One region of the Salinivibrio sp. YCSC6 genome, then DNA from elsewhere that is predicted to be linked to it. Evidence: predicted binding sites of a transcription regulator. Region 1 holds the regulator's gene; the other holds the start of a gene.
The links. The regulator MetJ, encoded in region 1, represses methionine synthesis genes. The targets are predictions, from matches to a motif close to TTAGACNTNTANANGTCTAA.
Positions count from the first base shown of each region.

Region 2: metK (methionine adenosyltransferase) is a predicted target of MetJ. The motif match lies at 1,329-1,348, and genes of this name have one in related genera.

Region 1 is NZ_CP039516.1:2,682,851-2,692,367, reverse strand. It holds gene priA (primosomal protein N') at 114-2,312, opposite strand; gene rpmE (50S ribosomal protein L31) at 2,531-2,746, shown strand; gene E8E00_RS12515 (malic enzyme-like NAD(P)-binding protein) at 2,999-4,252, shown strand; gene metJ (met regulon transcriptional regulator MetJ) at 4,367-4,684, opposite strand; gene metB (cystathionine gamma-synthase) at 4,857-6,014, shown strand; gene E8E00_RS12500 (bifunctional aspartate kinase/homoserine dehydrogenase II) at 6,084-8,525, shown strand; gene metF (methylenetetrahydrofolate reductase) at 8,777-9,517, shown strand, end outside.
Region 2 is NZ_CP039516.1:404,850-414,366, forward strand. It holds gene metK (methionine adenosyltransferase) at 103-1,257, opposite strand; gene E8E00_RS01825 (LysR family transcriptional regulator) at 1,433-2,371, opposite strand; gene E8E00_RS01830 (ligand-gated channel protein) at 2,543-4,498, shown strand; gene epd (erythrose-4-phosphate dehydrogenase) at 4,697-5,713, shown strand; gene E8E00_RS01840 (phosphoglycerate kinase) at 5,779-6,945, shown strand; gene fbaA (class II fructose-bisphosphate aldolase) at 7,100-8,176, shown strand; gene E8E00_RS01850 (mechanosensitive ion channel domain-containing protein) at 8,357-9,214, shown strand; gene E8E00_RS01855 (LysE/ArgO family amino acid transporter) at 9,265-9,517, opposite strand, start outside.

The sequences.
Region 1 (9,517 bases):
GGATGCGTCAGTTTGCGAAGGTATTCTACCTAGGCTTGGCCCATATAAATACGAACAAGCTAACACTTATTGCAAAGAAATCGTGATCTACGTCGCTTTAATGCAAGGGAATGTTAAGAAAGGTCTTGCGGCTCAACATCTAATGACCATCTAACTTTGCGTGACAAGGGCAATTGTTGGATGACGGGCAAGGCAACGGTGAGCCATTGTTGCATCACTTTTCGTGACGGTGCCTGGATCAGCAGTTGCCAGCGATAACGCCCTGCGCGTCGCGCCATCGGCGCAGGCATCGGCCCCATAATGTGTACCTCATCATGTTGAATGGGTGAGGCGGCCAAGGTTTGTCGGACTTGCTGTAAAAATTGCTGCACGCTGTTGTCCTCATGCCCTTCGGCACGAAACAGGCTTAAGAAGGTATAAGGGGGCAGCCACGCTTGGCGACGTTCTGCCAATGCAGAGTCAGCAAACGCCTGATAACCCTTGTGGATCAGCGCTTGAATGAGACTGTGCTCAGGGTGGTGAGTTTGCAAAATCACCGTACCGGGTTTGCTGGCGCGGCCAGCTCGCCCGGCGACTTGTACCATCAACTGCGCGAGACGCTCTGGGGCACGGAAGTCATTACTGAACAAGGCGCCATCCACATCGACAAGCGCCACTAAGGTGACATTGGGAAAGTGATGACCTTTCGCAAGCATTTGGGTGCCGAGTAGGATTTGATACTCACCTTTTTCGATGCCGGCGAGATAGCTCTCTAGGCTGCCTTTGCGTCGGGTATTGTCGCGATCGATACGGACCGTATTGTAGTCGGGAAACAGTTCGCCCAGCTGGGCTTCGAGTTGCTCGGTCCCCACGCCCACACTGATCAGCTGTGTCGAACCACAATCCCCACATTGGGGCGGCACGCGTTTTTGATGCCCGCAATGGTGGCAGCGTAACTCTTGATGCTGTTGGTGGAGGGTGTAGTAGGCATCACAGCGTTGACAACTGGCGAGCCAGCCACATTCGTGACACATCATTGCAGGCGCATAACCACGGCGGTTTAAAAACAACATCACCTGATTTCCCTGCTGAAGATGCTGACGCATTTCGGCAATTAAGGGCGCCGATAAGCCCGCCTCAAGATGGTGGCCTTTGATGTCGAGCACCCCTTGGCGGGCGGTGACTGCATTGCCCGGACGTTGGGTTAAGCGTAAGTATTGGTATTTTCCCGTTTGTGCATTGTGTAGCGTTTCCAATGACGGTGTTGCCGAACCGAGCACCACAGGTATCTTTTCTTCATGACCGCGCATTACCGCCAGATCGCGTGCATGGTAGCGAAAGCTGTCTTGCTGCTTATATGAGGGATCGTGCTCCTCATCAATAATGATGATGCCAAGCTTCGCCATTGGGGTGAAAAGTGCTGAGCGTGTTCCAATCACAATTGCAGCTTGATTGTCGCGAGCCGCCAGCCACGCGCTGAGTCGCTCCGTATCATTGAGCCCCGAATGCATCACGGTAACCGGGACGTTAAAGCGGCGTTCGAATCGGCGGATGGTCTGCGGGGTGAGGCCAATTTCGGGCACCAATATTAACGCCTGCTCGCCACGCGCTAAAACCGGCTCTAAGACGTTTAAATACACTTCGGTTTTGCCCGAGCCGGTAATACCTTCTAAAAGCACACAGGCAAAGCCATCGCTGGCGTTGATGGTGGCAACGGCCATGGCTTGTTCATGGTTCAGTGAGGGCTTGTCTTCACTGATGGTAAAATGCCGTGCCCAAGCTTTGCCTTCAAGCGGTGGGGTGTAAGGCGCGATCCAGCCTTTGTCCACCAAGGTATTAATCACAGCGGGGGTAATGTCTTGCTCCACGAGGTCGGCATGCGGAGTAGGGCCGTGAGTGAGCAGGGTTAACACACGCGCTTGTTTTGGCGCGCGGGTAAGCCCGGTCACCGGTTGATTCTGTCCGGCTTCGGTCAATTGCCACCATTTTTGCTGCTTGAGCGCTGCGGGTCGACCTTTGCGCAGTAGCGTCGGCATCACGGCGCCCATCGCATCGCCAAGTGGATGATGATAAAAGCGACTTGCCCATTGCAACAGGTGATAGACGGCAGGAGTCCAAAGTGGCGCGTCATCCAATACCTCAGTGATCGCCTTGACTTGATGGGCGGCAACACTAGGTGTGGTGGTGATGGCAGTGACAATGCCGACCTTATGCTGGCGACCAAAAGGCACCTTCACACGTGCTCCCACCACAGGGACGTGTTCGGTAATCCGGTAATCAAAAGTTTTCGCCAGCGGGACCGGTAAGGCCACTTGTGCAAACTGTTCCATCACAACATCTTATCGGCTAACAAGACGCTCAGTGTAACGGCTTGACCCAGGTAGGCAAAGCCTTGTTGTTGGATACAAGGTGATGGGCGACTGCACAAAAAAGTTGCGAAATCGAGGTCGCTTGATTAGAATTGCGCGCCTTAGAAAATGTTTGTTAACGACGTGTGGTGCCCGGCTTAGGATCGGGAGAGCGACACGGCCTTCACTATGAGGTTATCCCTATGAAAGCTGGTATCCATCCAGAGTACAAAGCTGTCACTGCTAAGTGTTCTTGCGGTAACGAATTCGCGTTCAACACCACTCTTGGTAAAGACATCAACCTAGACGTGTGTGACAAATGTCACCCATTCTACACTGGTAAGCAACGTATCGTTGACACCGGTGGTCGTGTTGACCGCTTTAAGAAGCGTTTCGGTGCCCTTAGCAGCAAAAAATAAGCCGCTAACAGCCGAATGCGAAAAAGGGGTGCGAAAGCGCCCCTTTTTTGATCCCGTCGTCACCTTTTTAACGTCTAGAGGTCGGAGGTTAACGTTCGGGGCCGTTTTAGACTGGTGGACCTTTAGCCACTGCGTTAACATCGTTTATCTTGCTCGAATCTACCCTGTGGTTTGAGTATAGCGTTGCTGATATCAGCAGCCTTCCCAGCTGATATTGGTGCATCCCTTCACGATAATAACTAGGAACACTACATGTCGGACGATAAACGCCAGCAAGCGCTGGATTATCATGCATACCCTACTCCCGGAAAAATCTCTGTTGAATTGAGCAAGCCTGCTGACTCGGCGGCGGATCTGGCGTTGGCATACAGCCCAGGCGTTGCAGAGCCGGTCCGTGAAATCGCTCAAAACCCAGACGCTGTGTATCAATACACCGCAAAGGGCAACATGGTTGCGGTGATCTCAAACGGTACCGCCATTTTGGGATTGGGTAACTTAGGGCCAATGGCCTCAAAGCCCGTCATGGAAGGTAAAGCTTTATTGTTCAAGCGTTTTGCTGGCTTGGACTCGATCGACATTGAAGTCAAACACCGTACTATCGATGAATTCGTGGATACCGTTGCGAACATCGCGGATACCTTTGGGGGCATTAACCTTGAAGACATCAAAGCGCCGGATTGCTTTGAAATTGAAAAACAGCTGATTGAACGTTGTGAAGTACCTGTTTTTCACGATGATCAGCACGGTACCGCGATTGTTACCGCGGCGGGTATGCTGAATGCTCTTGAGCTGCAAGGCAAAGATATTCGTGAAGCCACCATTGTGTGCCTTGGTGCTGGTGCAGCGGCTGTTGCCTGCATGGAGCTATTGATCAAATGTGGCGCGCAACGCGAAAAAATCTACATGCTGGATCGCAAAGGCGTGATCCACACCCGTCGTGACGACATCAATAAGTACAAGCAATTGTTTGCCAACAATACCGACAAACGTACCCTCGAAGATGTGATTGAGGGCGCTGATTTGTTTGTGGGTGTGTCAGGGCCAGACTTGCTCTCGCCAGAGGCACTAAAACTGATGGCCGATAAGCCGGTTGTTTTTGCTTGCTCGAACCCAGACCCTGAAATTAATCCAGAGGTCGCGCATCAAGTCCGTGATGATTTGATCATGGGAACAGGGCGCTCGGATTATCCAAACCAAGTCAACAACGTACTCTGCTTCCCGTTTATTTTTCGTGGAGCGTTGGATGTGCGTGCCAGTGAAATTAATGATGCAATGAAACTGGCGGCCGTTGAGGCGATCCGTGGTTTGGCGAAAGAGCCTGTCCCACAATCGGTATTGGACGCGGCAGGTGTTGATGCGCTGCATTTTGGCCCGGATTACATTATTCCTAAGCCAATGGATGCACGCTTATTGCCACGCGTGGCTCGCGCGGTGGCACTTGCAGCGGTTGAAACTGGCGTCGCCCGTATCGAGATGCCAGACAACTATATGCTCGACAAGGCGTAACATGCTCGACAAGGCATAATGCGTGAGCGTTAGGAAAAACGTGCTCTCATAAAACCTGAAAAGGTTGTGCCGAGCACCGATGATGACAAAAAACCCGCCAATCGGCGGGTTTTTTTAGTATTCGCTATCGTCGAACTCGATACCTAGTTCTTTCATGATCTGACGCGCTTCAGCAGGAATGCTGTCAGGCTTGTCTTTGCGAATATCGTCATCGGTTGGCAATGGCTGGCCGGTATAAGCATGCAAAAATGCTTCACACAGCAGCTCACTGTTGGTCGCGTGACGCAGGTTATTAACCTGACGGCGTGTCCGCTCGTCAGTGAGAATTTTTAAAACTTTAAGTGGGATAGAAACGGTGATTTTTTTCACCTGCTCCTTTTTCTTACCATGCTCGGCATACGGATTAATGTAATCGCCGTTCCACTGCGCCATGTCTCACCTATCTTGATTATTGAATACCCAGAATGATGCTGCGGAGATTCTAGCTATATTAACCGCCACATGCAAAGCTGTATAGACGTCTAGAAGTGTTGACGTCTCAAAAAGTGCAGGGTAAGGTGAGGATAACAACGCTGGCTCGCGCACCACATCGCAAGGATGAACCATGACCCGAAAAAAAACTGACACCATCGCTGTAAGAACTGGCATTGGCACCGACACGCAACATCATGCGGTGGTTCCCCCTTTATATCTCTCGACCAATTATCGCTTTCCCGCGTTGGGGGATGTGCCCACCTATGACTATGCACGCGGAGGGAATCCGACCCGCGCCCAGCTAGAGCAAGCATTGACTGACTTAGAAGGGGGCGCGGGGGCCGTGGTAACCAACTGCGGGATGTCCGCGATTAATTTGGTGTTATCGCTATTGAATGCGGGTGACAAAATTGTGGCCCCGCATGACTGTTATGGTGGCACGTATCGCTTGCTTGAGTCCCGAGCCAAGCAGGGAATTTGGCAGGTTAAATTTGTCGACCAATCCGATCCAGACGCCTTGGCGAGCGCCTTGGCAGAATCACCGACGTTGGTGCTGGTGGAAACTCCATCTAACCCCCTGCTGCGCGTGGTCGATATTGCCGATATTTGCCAACAAGCGCATCAAGTCGGCGCTTGGGTGGTGGTCGACAACACTTTTTTATCTCCTGCTTTACAGCAACCACTTGCGCTAGGGGCCGACATGGTGGTGCATTCGACCACCAAATTTATTAATGGGCATTCTGATATTGTCGGTGGCGCGGTTATTGCAGCAACCAGTGAACTTGCCGAAACCTTAGCGTGGTGGGGCAACTGTATAGGAGCCACGGGCAACGCGTTTGACAGTTATATGACATTGCGAGGGTTGCGTACCTTAGGCGCACGGGTTAAACAACACCAGCAAAACACGCAAGCGGTACTCGCCTATTTGCAAACGGTTCCTGCTGTGCGCCAACTCTATTATCCGGGACTCACGACCCATCCGGGTCACGAAATTGCTGCCCGTCAGCAATCAGGCTTTGGTAGTATGCTGAGCTTGGAATTGGATACCGACAGTGACGGGGTGGCGCGTTTTATCGCAGGCCTTTCGCTATTTGCTTTAGCAGAGTCGTTAGGCGGTGTAGAAAGCTTGGTCACACACCCAGGCTCCATGACACATCGGGCGATGAGTGATGCGGCGCAAGCGGAAGCGGGTATCGCACCGACCTTGCTGCGCTTTTCAATCGGATTGGAAGATGCGGATGATCTCATCGCTGATTTGGCCAACGCTTTTGCGGCATTGGCCGCGTAACCTGAACAACGTTACGGCGCTGTTCCTTGCTTTACCCTGATATTTGGTTAGACAAAGAGAGACCTTGTCATGCATGCGCAATCGACGGAGACGTCCCCTGAAGCACAACGACAACTTCATAAATTTGGCGGCAGCAGCTTAGCGTCGCCCGCCTGCTATCGTCGGGTTGTCGATGTATTGACCGCCCACGCGGGCCGCCAAGATTTGATTGTGGTCTCCGCGGCAGGCAAAACCACCAACCAATTAATTGCTTATCTGGCTCAGCTCAACAAAGACGGTCGCCTCGCCCATGAAACGCTACAGACCTTGCGCGGCTTTCAGCAAGATTTAATTGAAAATCTTATTGATGGTGAAGACAAGCAGCGCCTTGTCGATGCCTTGTATGCTGACATCGCCACGATTGCGACCTTGGGAGAGGGCTCGCTGACTGACGCAGATAAGGCGCGTATTCAAGGGTTTGGCGAGGTATGGTCGGCCCGCTTACTGGCGAGCTTGCTTAGCCAGCACCAGCAACCCGCTGTAATGTTGGACTCACGTCTGTGTCTACGTGCAGAGCGAGCAGCGCAGCCAGAAGTTGATCGGGGAGCGTCTTGGCCATTGCTGAACAACCAGTTATCCCAATATGCCCACACCCAAGTGGTGATCACGGGCTTTATGGCACAAAACCAAGCGGGAGAAACCGTGCTGCTTGGCCGCAATGGCTCCGACTACTCGGCAACCATTTTAGGTGCCTTGGCCGGGGTGAGTCGGGTGACGATTTGGAGTGACGTGGCTGGAGTGTACAGTGCTGACCCGCGTCATGTCGATAATGCCTGTTTGTTACCTTTGATTCGATTGGATGAGGCGGCTGAGCTGGCACGTCTTGCTGCCCCTGTGCTCCATAGCCGCACCTTACAGCCGGTGGCGCAGAGTGCCACCGATCTTACCTTACGCTGTACGCATGCACCTGACAGTGGCTCAACCCGTATCGAACGTGTGCTCGCCTCTGGGCGTGGTGCAAAGATCATTACGGCGCTAGATGATGTCTGTCTGTTGCAGTTTGATGTCGCACGCGGCCTCGACTTTCAGGCGTTTAAGCAGGAGCTAAGCCGCACTCTGACTCAGCTCAAGCTGCAACCTCTGGCTGTCGATTACCGTGATGACCAGCATCGCATTCAATTGGCATTCAGTGCAGAAGTGATCGATACCGTGATGGCACAGATTCAGGATGCGGGCCTGTCTGCGGAATTGCGTTTGCGTGAGGGCTTTAGCATGGTGGCGGCAGTGGGGGCCGGTGTGGTCAATAACCCCGTCCATTGCCACGGCTTTTACCAACAGCTGAAAGCACACCCTGTCGAGTTTATGAGTGAGTCGGCGTCTGGGCTTAGCTTAGTTGCGATTTTGCGTCAAATGCAGACCCAAGCCTTGGTGGCGGGGATGCACGATGCGCTGTTTCAGGCTCAGCGCCGCATCGGTTTGGTGTTAGTGGGAAAAGGTAACATTGGTACCCGCTGGCTCAGCCTCTTTGCCGAGCAAAAAACAGCGTTGGAGAAGCGCCATGGTAAAGGGGTCTCATTGATCTCTGTGGTGGATAGTCGCAACCAATGGCTGGATTTTGCCGGTATCGATCCTAGCCGTGTGTTAGACGGATTCGATGACAAAAGCGAGCCGTATTTTGATGACGAGTGGCTTACCCGCCTGCTCAATCATCCCTATGACGATGTGATTGTGCTGGATGTCACTGCCAGTGCATCACTCGCATACTTGTATCCGCGCCTTGCCGAACATGGCTTTCATTTGATTTCGGCGAATAAAGAAGCGGGGGCGGCACCGGCAGAGCAATATCATGCTATTCAGCAGGCCTTTGCCAAAACTGGACGGCATTGGCTCTACAACGCGACCGTCGGGGCGGGATTACCCATTAACTACGCGGTACAAGATTTACAGGAAAGTGGCGATCAGATCCTAGCTTTATCCGGCATTTTCTCCGGCACACTCTCGTGGCTATTTTTACAATTTAGCGGCGAGGTTCCGTTTAGTGTGCTGCTTGAGCAAGCTTGGCAGCAAGGGTTAACCGAGCCTGATCCGCGTGAAGATCTCTCCGGCGCGGATGTGGTGCGCAAGCTGGTGATATTAGCGCGTGAGGCCGGTATGGCGTTAGAGCCGGAACAAGTGAAAGTGGAGTCGTTAGTGCCAGAGGCGCTGCAAGCGCTTTCTTTGGACGGTTTTTTAGATAACGCCAGCCAAATGGATGAGGTGCTGCATGAACGCTTAATGAAAGCACAACGCGACCGCTCGGTGCTACGTTATGTGGCGCGTTTAGACGGCCAAGGTAAAGCGCAAGTCAGCTTAGAAACTCTGCCGATTGAGCACCCGCTGGCGCATCTACTGCCGTGTGACAATGTCTTTGCGATTGAGAGCCAATGGTATCGCGAAAATCCATTGGTCATTCGTGGCCCCGGCGCGGGGCGTGATGTCACCGCAGGCGCGATTCAATCCGATCTTAACCGTTTGATTGGACGTCTCCACTAGCTAGCGCATTTATATTCCACGTTGACTAGGCTGCTCAATGATGCGTTGAGCAGCCTTTTTTCTGCCACGCATCGACGGCTTTTCCACCATACTGATCCTGACGGCCTGATTCATAACGTTATGAGTTTTTTTCATTAATGTATCGTTGACATTCTCGCCGGATAACGCCAATCTTTAGACATATGGACGTCTAAACGTATAAATCAAAACACACATCATCGCACACACCATATTGGTTGCAGGGAGAGGGTATGAGCTACACGCACGCGGGCCACATTGATGCACTGAATCAGAACATTGCTGACCTAAATGGCGACATTAACGTCTCATTTGAGTTTTTTCCGCCGAGTACCCCAACCATGGAGGAGACACTTTGGAACTCCGTGCATCGCTTAAAAGCGCTCAAACCTAAATTTATGTCAGTGACCTACGGCGCCAATTCAGGCGAGCGCGATCGCACCCACGACATTGTGAAAAGTATTCATGAACAAACGGGTATCGCCGCGGCGCCACATTTGACCTGCATTGACGCCAGTGAAGACGAGCTGCGTCATATCGCCCGCGACTATTGGCAAAACGGCATTCGTGACATTGTGGCGTTGCGTGGTGACTTACCCTCGCCAGAGAAAAAGCCCGATATGTATGCGGTTGATTTGGTGCGCTTGCTCAAAGAAGAGCATGATTTTGATATTTCGGTCGCCGCTTATCCCGAAGTGCACCCAGAAGCGAAAAGCGCCCAAGCGGATTTAATTAACCTCAAGCGCAAAGTGGATGCGGGAGCCAGCCGGGCGATTACCCAGTTTTTCTTCGATGTCGAAAGCTATTTGCGCTTTCGTGATCGTTGTGTGGCGACGGGCATTGATGTCGAAATTGTGCCGGGGATTTTGCCGGTCTCCAACTTTAAGCAGGCGTCGCGCTTTGCCAAGGTGACCAATGTGCGCGTGCCGCAATGGATGCACAAACAATACCAAGGCCTAGAGGATGATCCTGTT
Region 2 (9,517 bases), 670 kb from region 1:
ATGTAACATGCGTCATTTAACACGTATCACACCTGGGTGATTAAAAAAGGGAAGCCGCTGCTTCCCTTCCTTTCTTTGCGCACAATGAGCGTTAGCCCAAGATTAACCAAGTTTAGCAAATTCGCGCAATAGCTCGGCTTTGTCGGTTTTTTCCCAAGGGAAAATATCACGACCAAAGTGACCATACGCGGCGGTTTGCTTATAAATCGGTTGTAGCAGATCAAGCATTTCCTGCAGACCGTATGGGCGCAAGTCGAAGTTTTCACGCACCGCCTTGATGATGATTTCAGGGGCCACTTTTTCGGTACCGAAGGTTTCGACCATGATAGAAGTCGGCTCGGCGACACCAATCGCGTAAGACAATTGGATTTCACAGCGGTCCGCCAGACCGGCAGCGACAATGTTTTTCGCCACATAGCGTGCCGCATAGGCGGCTGAGCGGTCAACTTTCGATGGATCTTTACCGGAGAATGCACCACCACCGTGACGGGCTGCACCGCCGTAGGTATCGACGATAATTTTACGGCCAGTAAGACCACAGTCGCCCATTGGGCCACCAATTACGAAACGACCGGTTGGGTTGATGAAGTACTTGGTTTCTTTGGTCAGCCATTCGGCAGGAAGAACAGGCTTGATAATCTCTTCCATCACCGCTTCACGTAGGGTCTCGGTAGAGACGCTGTCGCAATGCTGAGTAGAAAGCACAACCGCATCGATGCCGACGATCTTGCCGTTGTCGTACGCAAAAGTGACCTGACTTTTGGCGTCTGGACGCAACCAATCTAGGGTGCCATCTTTACGCGCTTGCGCTTGGCGCTCGACCAAACGGTGCGAGTAAGTGATCGGGGCAGGCATAAGGACATTGGTTTCGTTGGTTGCGTAACCAAACATAATGCCTTGGTCGCCTGCGCCTTGATCTTTGGGATCGGCACGGTCAACACCTTGGTTAATATCTGGCGACTGCTTACCAATGGTGTTGAGCACCGCGCACGAGTTGGCATCAAAGCCCATGTCTGAGTGCACATAGCCAATGTCGCGAACCGTTTGGCGTGTCAGCTCTTCAATATCGACCCACGCTGAGGTGGTGATCTCGCCGCCGACCATTACCATGCCGGTTTTTACATAGGTTTCGCAGGCAACGCGCGCTTTTGGATCTTGCTCAAGAATTGCATCCAAAACGGCGTCTGAAATTTGGTCTGCGATTTTATCTGGATGGCCTTCAGAGACAGACTCTGAAGTAAACAGGTGCTTAGCCATGTGACACTCTCATTGTTTATCAAGAATACCGACGATACGAGGCGAAATCGATCGCCGATCATCTCAGATGTTTTAACTTCTAGACGTCTATTCTATTCGTAATTGTGACAAACGCAAGCAAGTTGATGCATAGCGCTATCTATCTAGGTATAGCAAACGATTGCGCAGACAGGCGTTATTCGACAGCTACAGGCATAACATCATCGGCCATCTGAGCATCTGTCCACGCTTTGGGAGCGCGAGTGATAAATCGCTCCACCAGTGTTTCTATGCGCAAAGGCAGTCGCCCCGAGGCGCTATATAATCGAATCGGTACCGCGGCCGACTGCCATTGTGGCAAACAGCGGATAATCTTGTCTGGATGATGCGTCTGATACCCTTCAGCATTCCATGTGGGTAGCAGGCCCACACCTTGTCCGTTGGCAATCGCATCGATTTGAATCGCAACCATATCGCAGTTAAACCGGCTGGGAAGCGCGCTCAAATGATAGGGAGCCTGATGGGAATGAAACAGTGTGAGTCCACGTCGGCGCAACGCAAACACATCCAGCCAAGCTTGATCATCTAATGCGGAGGGGTGTGAAAACGGACCATGTGCCTGAACATACGCGGGCGAGGCGTAAATGCCGTAGTGCCAGTGACCCAGTGTTTGGGTGCGACAATTGCTGGGGAGCATCACATCGTCGGCCCAGATAACAATGTCAGCCGCTTGGATACGCTGTGCACTCAGCTCACTGGTTAAGGTGATGGACACTTTGGGATGCTCGGTTAAAAAATGATTCAGTAAAGGACCAGCCCAGCCACGCATGAGCGCCGGATGGCAAATGACTTCAATCGGCCCTTTTAGCTCATTATTCAGACCGTGAATGGCTTCTTGGCTTTCCTCAGCCAGGGCCAAAATTTGCGAGCAATAGCGCGAAAAGGTTTCGCCGGCTTTAGTGAGTACCAACCGATTTCCCTGCCGTTGGGTTAACGCTTGGCCAAGGTCACTTTCTAATTGTGCCAGCCGCCGACTAATGGTCGATTTGGGCTGGTGGAGTGCGTCAGCCGCTGCGGTCAAGCTTTGATGGCGGCAAAGGGCATCGAACGCACGGATAGCGGCAAGGTCCTGCATACTTCCTTATCCTATTTTCCTTTTTTATCAGTAAGATGAAATAAATGCTTGCTTATTTCACGTTCTAAAACTGGAACAAGTTGTTCCAGTTTTAGGGCTGGGTTTCCTTACTCTAATATGAATAATTCTCACTAATCAAATGATAATTATTATCAAATAATGGAGTAAGATATGTCTAGTCGTCTTCGTCCCGTTGTGGTTGGGATGGTATTAGCGGGAATGCCTATAGCCTCACTTTTTGCCGCTGAGGCAGCCAACACGGAAACCATGGTGATCACCGCCTCTGGGTTTGAGCAGGTGACTGCCAAAGCACCTGCCAGTATTAGTGTGATCAGCCGAGATCAGTTAGAAGGGCGTTACTATCGTGATGTGACCGACGCATTAAAACGGGTACCGGGTGTGGTGGTGACTGGCGGTGGTGATACGACGGACATCAGTATTCGCGGCATGGCTTCAAAATATACCCTGATTTTGGTGGATGGCCGACGAACCTCAAGCCGTGAAACGCGCCCTAACAGTGACGGCCCGGGTATTGAGCAGGGGTGGCTGCCACCGCTGCAAGCGATTGAACGCATTGAGGTCATTCGTGGCCCTATGTCAACCCTGTATGGCTCGGATGCGATTGGGGGGGTTATCAATATTATTACGCGTCGTGGTGAACAAGATTGGCACGGTAACGTGCAGCTGAGCACCGTGATGCAAGAAAACCGCGCATCGGGCGATGAGCAAAGCGCGAACTTTTACCTATCAGGCATGTTAAGTGACAAGGTAGGATTGAAACTGACGGGTCAAAACACGCAGCGCCAAGAAGATGATATCCAGTACGGCTATGAAGATAAGTCATTACGCTCTTTATCCACCACCTTGACTTACGATCATAATGATTTGCACCGTTGGGAGCTTGACCTCGGCGTCAACGCACAAGATCGCCGTGGTCATGTCGGCCGCTCCGTACCGAGTGACGATAGCCTTTGTCGCGGCAGCTGTGAGAACAGCAATAATGAATATCGGCGTCAGTCGATAGCCGTCAGCCACAAAGGGAATTGGGACTGGGGATGGTCTGACAGCCATTTGCAATACGAGCAGAGTCGGAATAAAAGCCGCGAAATGACCATCGAAAATACCGAATTTAAAACCAGTTTAGTGCGTGATTTCGAGGCGCATACCCTGACGGTTGGTGGCTCTGTTGTCTATGCGAAGTTGGAAGATTTTACCTCCAACCAAGCGTCGACCAAGACCAGTATCGATAATACGCAATCAGCGATTTTTGTTGAGGACGAATGGCGCGTCTTGGAGCCGTTGAGTGTGACTTTAGGGCTTCGTGTGGATCACGATGAAAACTACGATTACCACGCCAGTCCTCGCCTGTATGGGGTTTATCAAGTTACTGATAACTGGATACTAAAAGGTGGGGTGGCGACAGGCTTTAAGTCTCCGCAGCTTCGCGAAATTACGCCTAACTGGGCCCAGGTGAGCCGTGGCGGTAATATCTACGGTAACCCCGACCTTGACCCTGAAACATCCGTGAATACCGAGCTGAGCCTCAACTATCAAGGGGATAACGGCATCACGGGGTCGATTGGTGTGTTCCACAATGACTTTAAAGACAAGATCACCCGTGTGACGTGCCCCGATACCGTATGTACTGCGGGACCAAACAAATGGGGCTCGGATCCAACTTATCGTGTCAATGTGGATGAAGCGGTTACCCAAGGGGTGGAAGCGAGTATTTTCGTGCCCATCGGTGATACGGTGGATGTAAGTGCCAGCTACACCTATACCGACTCGGAACAAAAAACCGGTGAATATAAAGGGCAGCCACTTAACCAGATCCCGACATCGCTAGCGCATGGTGAAGTGAATTGGCAAGCGACCGAAAAACTCAACCCATGGGCGAGCGTGACTTACCGTGGTAAAGAAATGGATCCGGTAACGGGCCCATCATCGCGCAGCAATATCGAACCTGCGTATACCATGGTGGATGCTGGGGCGAACTACCAACTGACCGATGCCATTGAGTTGCAAGGGGCGATATACAATCTGCTGGATAAATCGCTGGACTATGACGACTACGGTTATATCAGCGATGAGCGTCGCTACTGGGTAGGGATGAATATCCACTTCTAAGGAAGCTCCGACCTGTCTGTCTCTTTTATCCGGGATAGAGACAGCGATAACACTGCCGCGCCCGTTTTGGCCTGTTGCCAAACGGGCGTTTTTGGATGGGATAGAGTGATCAGGCACGTGATTGGCCTCACATAAGACGTGCGTCTTTTACGTGCTTGAGATACACTGGGCGGCGTTGTCAAACGAGCACCGATGGACATGACACTAAGAGTCGCAATTAATGGATTTGGTCGCATAGGTCGCAGTGTATTGCGCGCCTTGTATGAAAGCGGCAAACAGGATCGCATCCAAGTGGTGGCGATCAATGAACTCGCGGAACCAGAAGCGATGGCCCACCTGCTGCAGTATGACTCCAGCCATGGGCGTTTCGGGTGGCCGGTGTCTTTCAATCAAGAACATCTGTTCGTTGCTACTGACAGCATTCGTCTTCTTCACTTATCCGAACTCCACCTTTTGCCTTGGCGCGACCTTGATGTCGATATTGTGCTCGACTGTACCGGTACATTCGGCACGCGCGCCGATGGTGAGGCTCACATTGCCGCGGGGGCGAAAAAAGTACTGTTTTCCCATCCCGCCAGCCAAGATGTCGATCGTACGGTTATTTTTGGTGTGAATCACGAAGCACTAACCAGCGATGATCGTATCGTCTCAAACGGTTCTTGTACCACCAACTGCATTGTGCCTGTGATTAAAGCGCTGGATGAGCACTTTGGCATTGAGTCAGGCACTATTACCACGATTCACTCGTCGATGAATGATCAACAAGTGATCGATGCCTACCATACCGATCTGCGTCGCACACGTGCGGCAAGTCAGTCTATTATTCCGGTAGACACCAAATTACATGTCGGGATTGGTAGGATTTTTCCGAAATTTTCTGACAAGTTTGAGGCGATCTCGGTCCGAGTACCGACGATAAACGTGACAGCGATGGATTTAAGTGTCACTGTACGTACTAAAGTGAAAGTTAATGACGTAAATCAAGCTCTGCAAACCGCATCTCGATGTACATTAGACGGTATCCTGGATTATACCGAAGCGCCCTTGGTGTCGATTGACTTCAACCATGACTCACACAGCGCCATTGTCGATGGGTCACAAACGCGGGTGAGTAACCATCAGCTGATTAAAACGCTGGTTTGGTGTGACAACGAGTGGGGTTTTGCCAACCGAATGTTGGATACCACCCTTGCCATGGCAGCGACAACGCAGTAGCCAGCAAGTGGGGGTATCGCCCTGATTAAGTCAGTTTCAATTTGCAACCTTATAGAGAGGACCTTATGTCTGTAATTAAGATGACCGACTTGGATCTTGCCGGAAAGCGTGTCTTTATCCGTGCAGACCTCAACGTGCCAGTGAAAGATGGCAAAGTCACATCTGACGCGCGTATTTTGGCGTCACTACCAACCATCAAGCACTGCCTGGCGGCAGGTGCGAAAGTGATGGTGACCTCTCACCTTGGCCGTCCTGAAGAAGGCCAGCCTGAAGACAAATTCTCGCTACAGCCTGTTGTGAACTACCTTGACGATGCATTGGATTGCAAGGTTAGCTTGGCCAAAGACTACCTGAATGGTCTTGAGCTTAATGCCGGTGAGCTGGTGGTTCTGGAAAACGTACGCTTTAACAAAGGCGAGAAAAAGAACGACGAAGCTTTATCAAAACAATACGCTGCTTTGTGTGATGTGTTTGTGATGGACGCATTTGGTACTGCACACCGTGCGCAAGCTTCGACTCACGGCGTGGGTATGCATGCACCGATTGCCTGTGCAGGTCCACTACTGGCGAACGAGCTAGACGCACTGGGTAAAGCGATGGACAACCCTGCGCGCCCAATGGTGGCGATTGTGGGTGGTTCAAAAGTATCGACCAAATTGACTGTGCTGAAATCTCTGTCAACCGTGGCGGATCAGCTCGTTGTCGGTGGCGGTATCGCCAACACCTTTATCGCTGCAGCCGGTCACAATGTAGGCAAGTCTCTTTACGAAGCAGACTTGGTCGAGACTGCGAAATCACTGATGGAAGAGTGTCATATTCCAGTGGCAACAGATGTGGCGTGTGCCAAAGCGTTTGATGAAAACGCAGAAGCTGAGATCAAGCGTGTTGAAGACGTGCAAGACGATGACATGATCTTCGACCTAGGCCCAGAATCTACCCAAGCACTGGCTGACATTCTGAAAAATGCCAAAACCATCCTGTGGAATGGCCCTGTAGGCGTGTTTGAATTCAAGAACTTTGAAGCGGGCACTAAGGGTATTTCACAAGCGATTGCTGAGTCAGAAGGCTTCTCTGTCGCCGGTGGCGGTGACACCTTGGCTGCCATCGATAAGTTTGGCATCAAAGCTGACGTATCATACATTTCCACAGGTGGCGGTGCGTTCCTCGAGTTTGTTGAGGGCAAACCACTACCAGCGGTAGAAATGCTAGAAGCACGTGCCAAAGACGCGTAATTGACGTGATAAAACGGGAGCGATGTCTCCCGTTTTCGCATTCGTTTGACTACAATAGGCCGAGTCGTAAACGATTGCACCATTTCTAGTTAAGGTGCTGTGGCACCTTCACGAAGTTTAAGCAAAGACAACCCGAGTTAATAGGACGAGAGCCATGTCTAAAGTTTTTGATTTTGTAAAACCTGGCGTTATCTGGGGCGATGACGTTCAGAAAGTATTTAAAGTCGCCAAAGAGAACAAATTTGCGCTGCCAGCAGTCAACGTGGTGAACACTGACTCTATCAACGCTGTGATGGAAGCCGCTGCAAAAGTAAAAGCACCGGTTGTTATCCAGTTCTCAAACGGCGGTGCTGGCTTCTTCCCAGGTAAAGGCCTGAAGCTAGACGGTCAAGAAGCTCAAATCAAAGGCGCAGTAGCGGGTGCAAAATATGTACACGCGATGGCTGAAGTCTATGGTGTGCCTGTGATCATGCACACTGACCACGCGGCGAAAAAATTGCTGCCATGGATTGATGGTCTGCTAGACGCCGGTGAAGCTTTCTACAAAGAACACGGTAAACCTTTGTTCTCTTCTCACATGATTGACCTGTCTGAAGAGTCACTGGAAGAGAACATGGAAATCTGTGCTAAGTACCTAGCGCGCATGGACAAAATGGGTATGACGCTGGAAATCGAACTGGGCATCACCGGTGGTGAAGAAGATGGCGTGGACAACAGCGATGTTGATACCGCCGATCTTTACACCAAGCCAGAAGAAGTTGCCTACGCGTACGAGAAACTGTCTGCAGTTAGCCACCGTTTCACCATCGCCGCTTCATTCGGTAACGTACACGGCGTTTACAAGCCAGGTAACGTGGTTCTAAAACCAACCATCCTGCGCGATTCTCAAGCTTACTGTGCAGAGAAATTCGGTCTAGCACCAAACGCACTGAACTTCGTATTCCACGGTGGTTCGGGTTCTTCACAAGCAGAGATCGAAGAGTCTATCGGTTACGGTGTGATCAAAATGAACATCGACACCGATACCCAGTGGGCAACCTGGAACGGTATTCGTCAATACTACCAAGAGAACGAAGCCTATCTGCAAGGCCAAATCGGTAACCCGAAAGGCGATGACCAACCAAACAAAAAATTCTATGACCCACGCGTATGGCTACGCAAAGGTCAAGAATCTATGGTTGCCCGTCTCGAGCAAGCATTCTCTGACCTTAACGCGATTGACGTACTGTAAGTATCGTTTCTCCGGTCATCAAAACCCGCCGTTTGGCGGGTTTTTTTATACCTGATTGGGTACCACTTCGGACACGTCGCCTATAACTGTCTCAGTTTCGTGCTACAAAGCTAGACACAAGTAGGCCAAAGCCTGTTAGCATAGCGTTATCATTGATGGTCCAAAAAGAGGGACAAGGGAATGAGTGAGGAAAACGCGGTAGTAGAAGGCGCTAAGTTTGCGCAAACATGGTTTGTCGATCACCAAGATCTATTGATCCAGTATGGCGTGAACATCTTGTCTGCGTTACTGATCCTAATTATCGGTAACTTCGTGGTGAAAGGCTTGGCCAATTCACTGGCTGCGGTGATGCGTAAGCGTCAAATGGATAACGCGGTGGTGGAGTTTATTCACGGCTTGGTGCGTTATCTGCTCTTTATCATTGTATTGATTGCCGCGCTCAGCCGGATTGGGGTACAAACCGCGTCTGTCATCGCGATTCTCGGTGCGGCAGGTTTAGCGGTAGGCTTGGCCTTGCAAGGATCACTAGCCAACTTTGCTGCTGGTGTCTTAATTGTTACCTTTCGTCCATTTAAATCAGGTGATTACGTCGAATTGGCAGGCGTTGCCGGTTCGGTCGAGTCGATTCAAATTTTCTCCACAGTATTGACCACGCCTGACAATAAGATGGTGGTGGTGCCGAATGGCTCGGTGATCAGTAGTCCAATCACCAACTACTCTAAACATGCGACACGTCGTATTGACTACACCATTGGCGTGTCTTACAACGCGGATCTGAAAAAGACCAAAGCCATTTTAACCGAGGTGGTGACCAATCATCCTCTGGTTATGAAAGATCCTGCACCGACAATTGGTGTCATGACGCTGGCGGACTCATCCGTGAATTTTGTGGTTCGCCCTTGGGTGAAAACCAGCGACTATTGGAGCGTGTATTACGAGCTGCTGCAGTCGATGAAAGAAGCTTTGGACGAGCACAATATTGAGATCCCATTCCCGCAGATGAGTGTACATATCAACCGCGGTGATTTGAGTGAATAACTTGCGCTTTAACGTTGATCATCAAACGGCACCCAATGGGTGCCGTTTTTTTATCCTGCGACGAGGCGCGTGTATAAACCTAAAGCGAGTTTTATCGCGACAAAAAGCATCATACTGGCCATTAAGATATCGAGCAGGCGGCGAATCGACGGGGTAGATAGCCAAGGAGATAAGCGCGCCGCCCCTGCGGATAAGCCATAAAACCATAAGCAAGAGCCGAGTAATGCGCCCACCGTAAAGGCAACACGCTCATCAAAGGCAAACTGTCCCCCAATGGCACCTAGGACAACGACTGTATCTAAA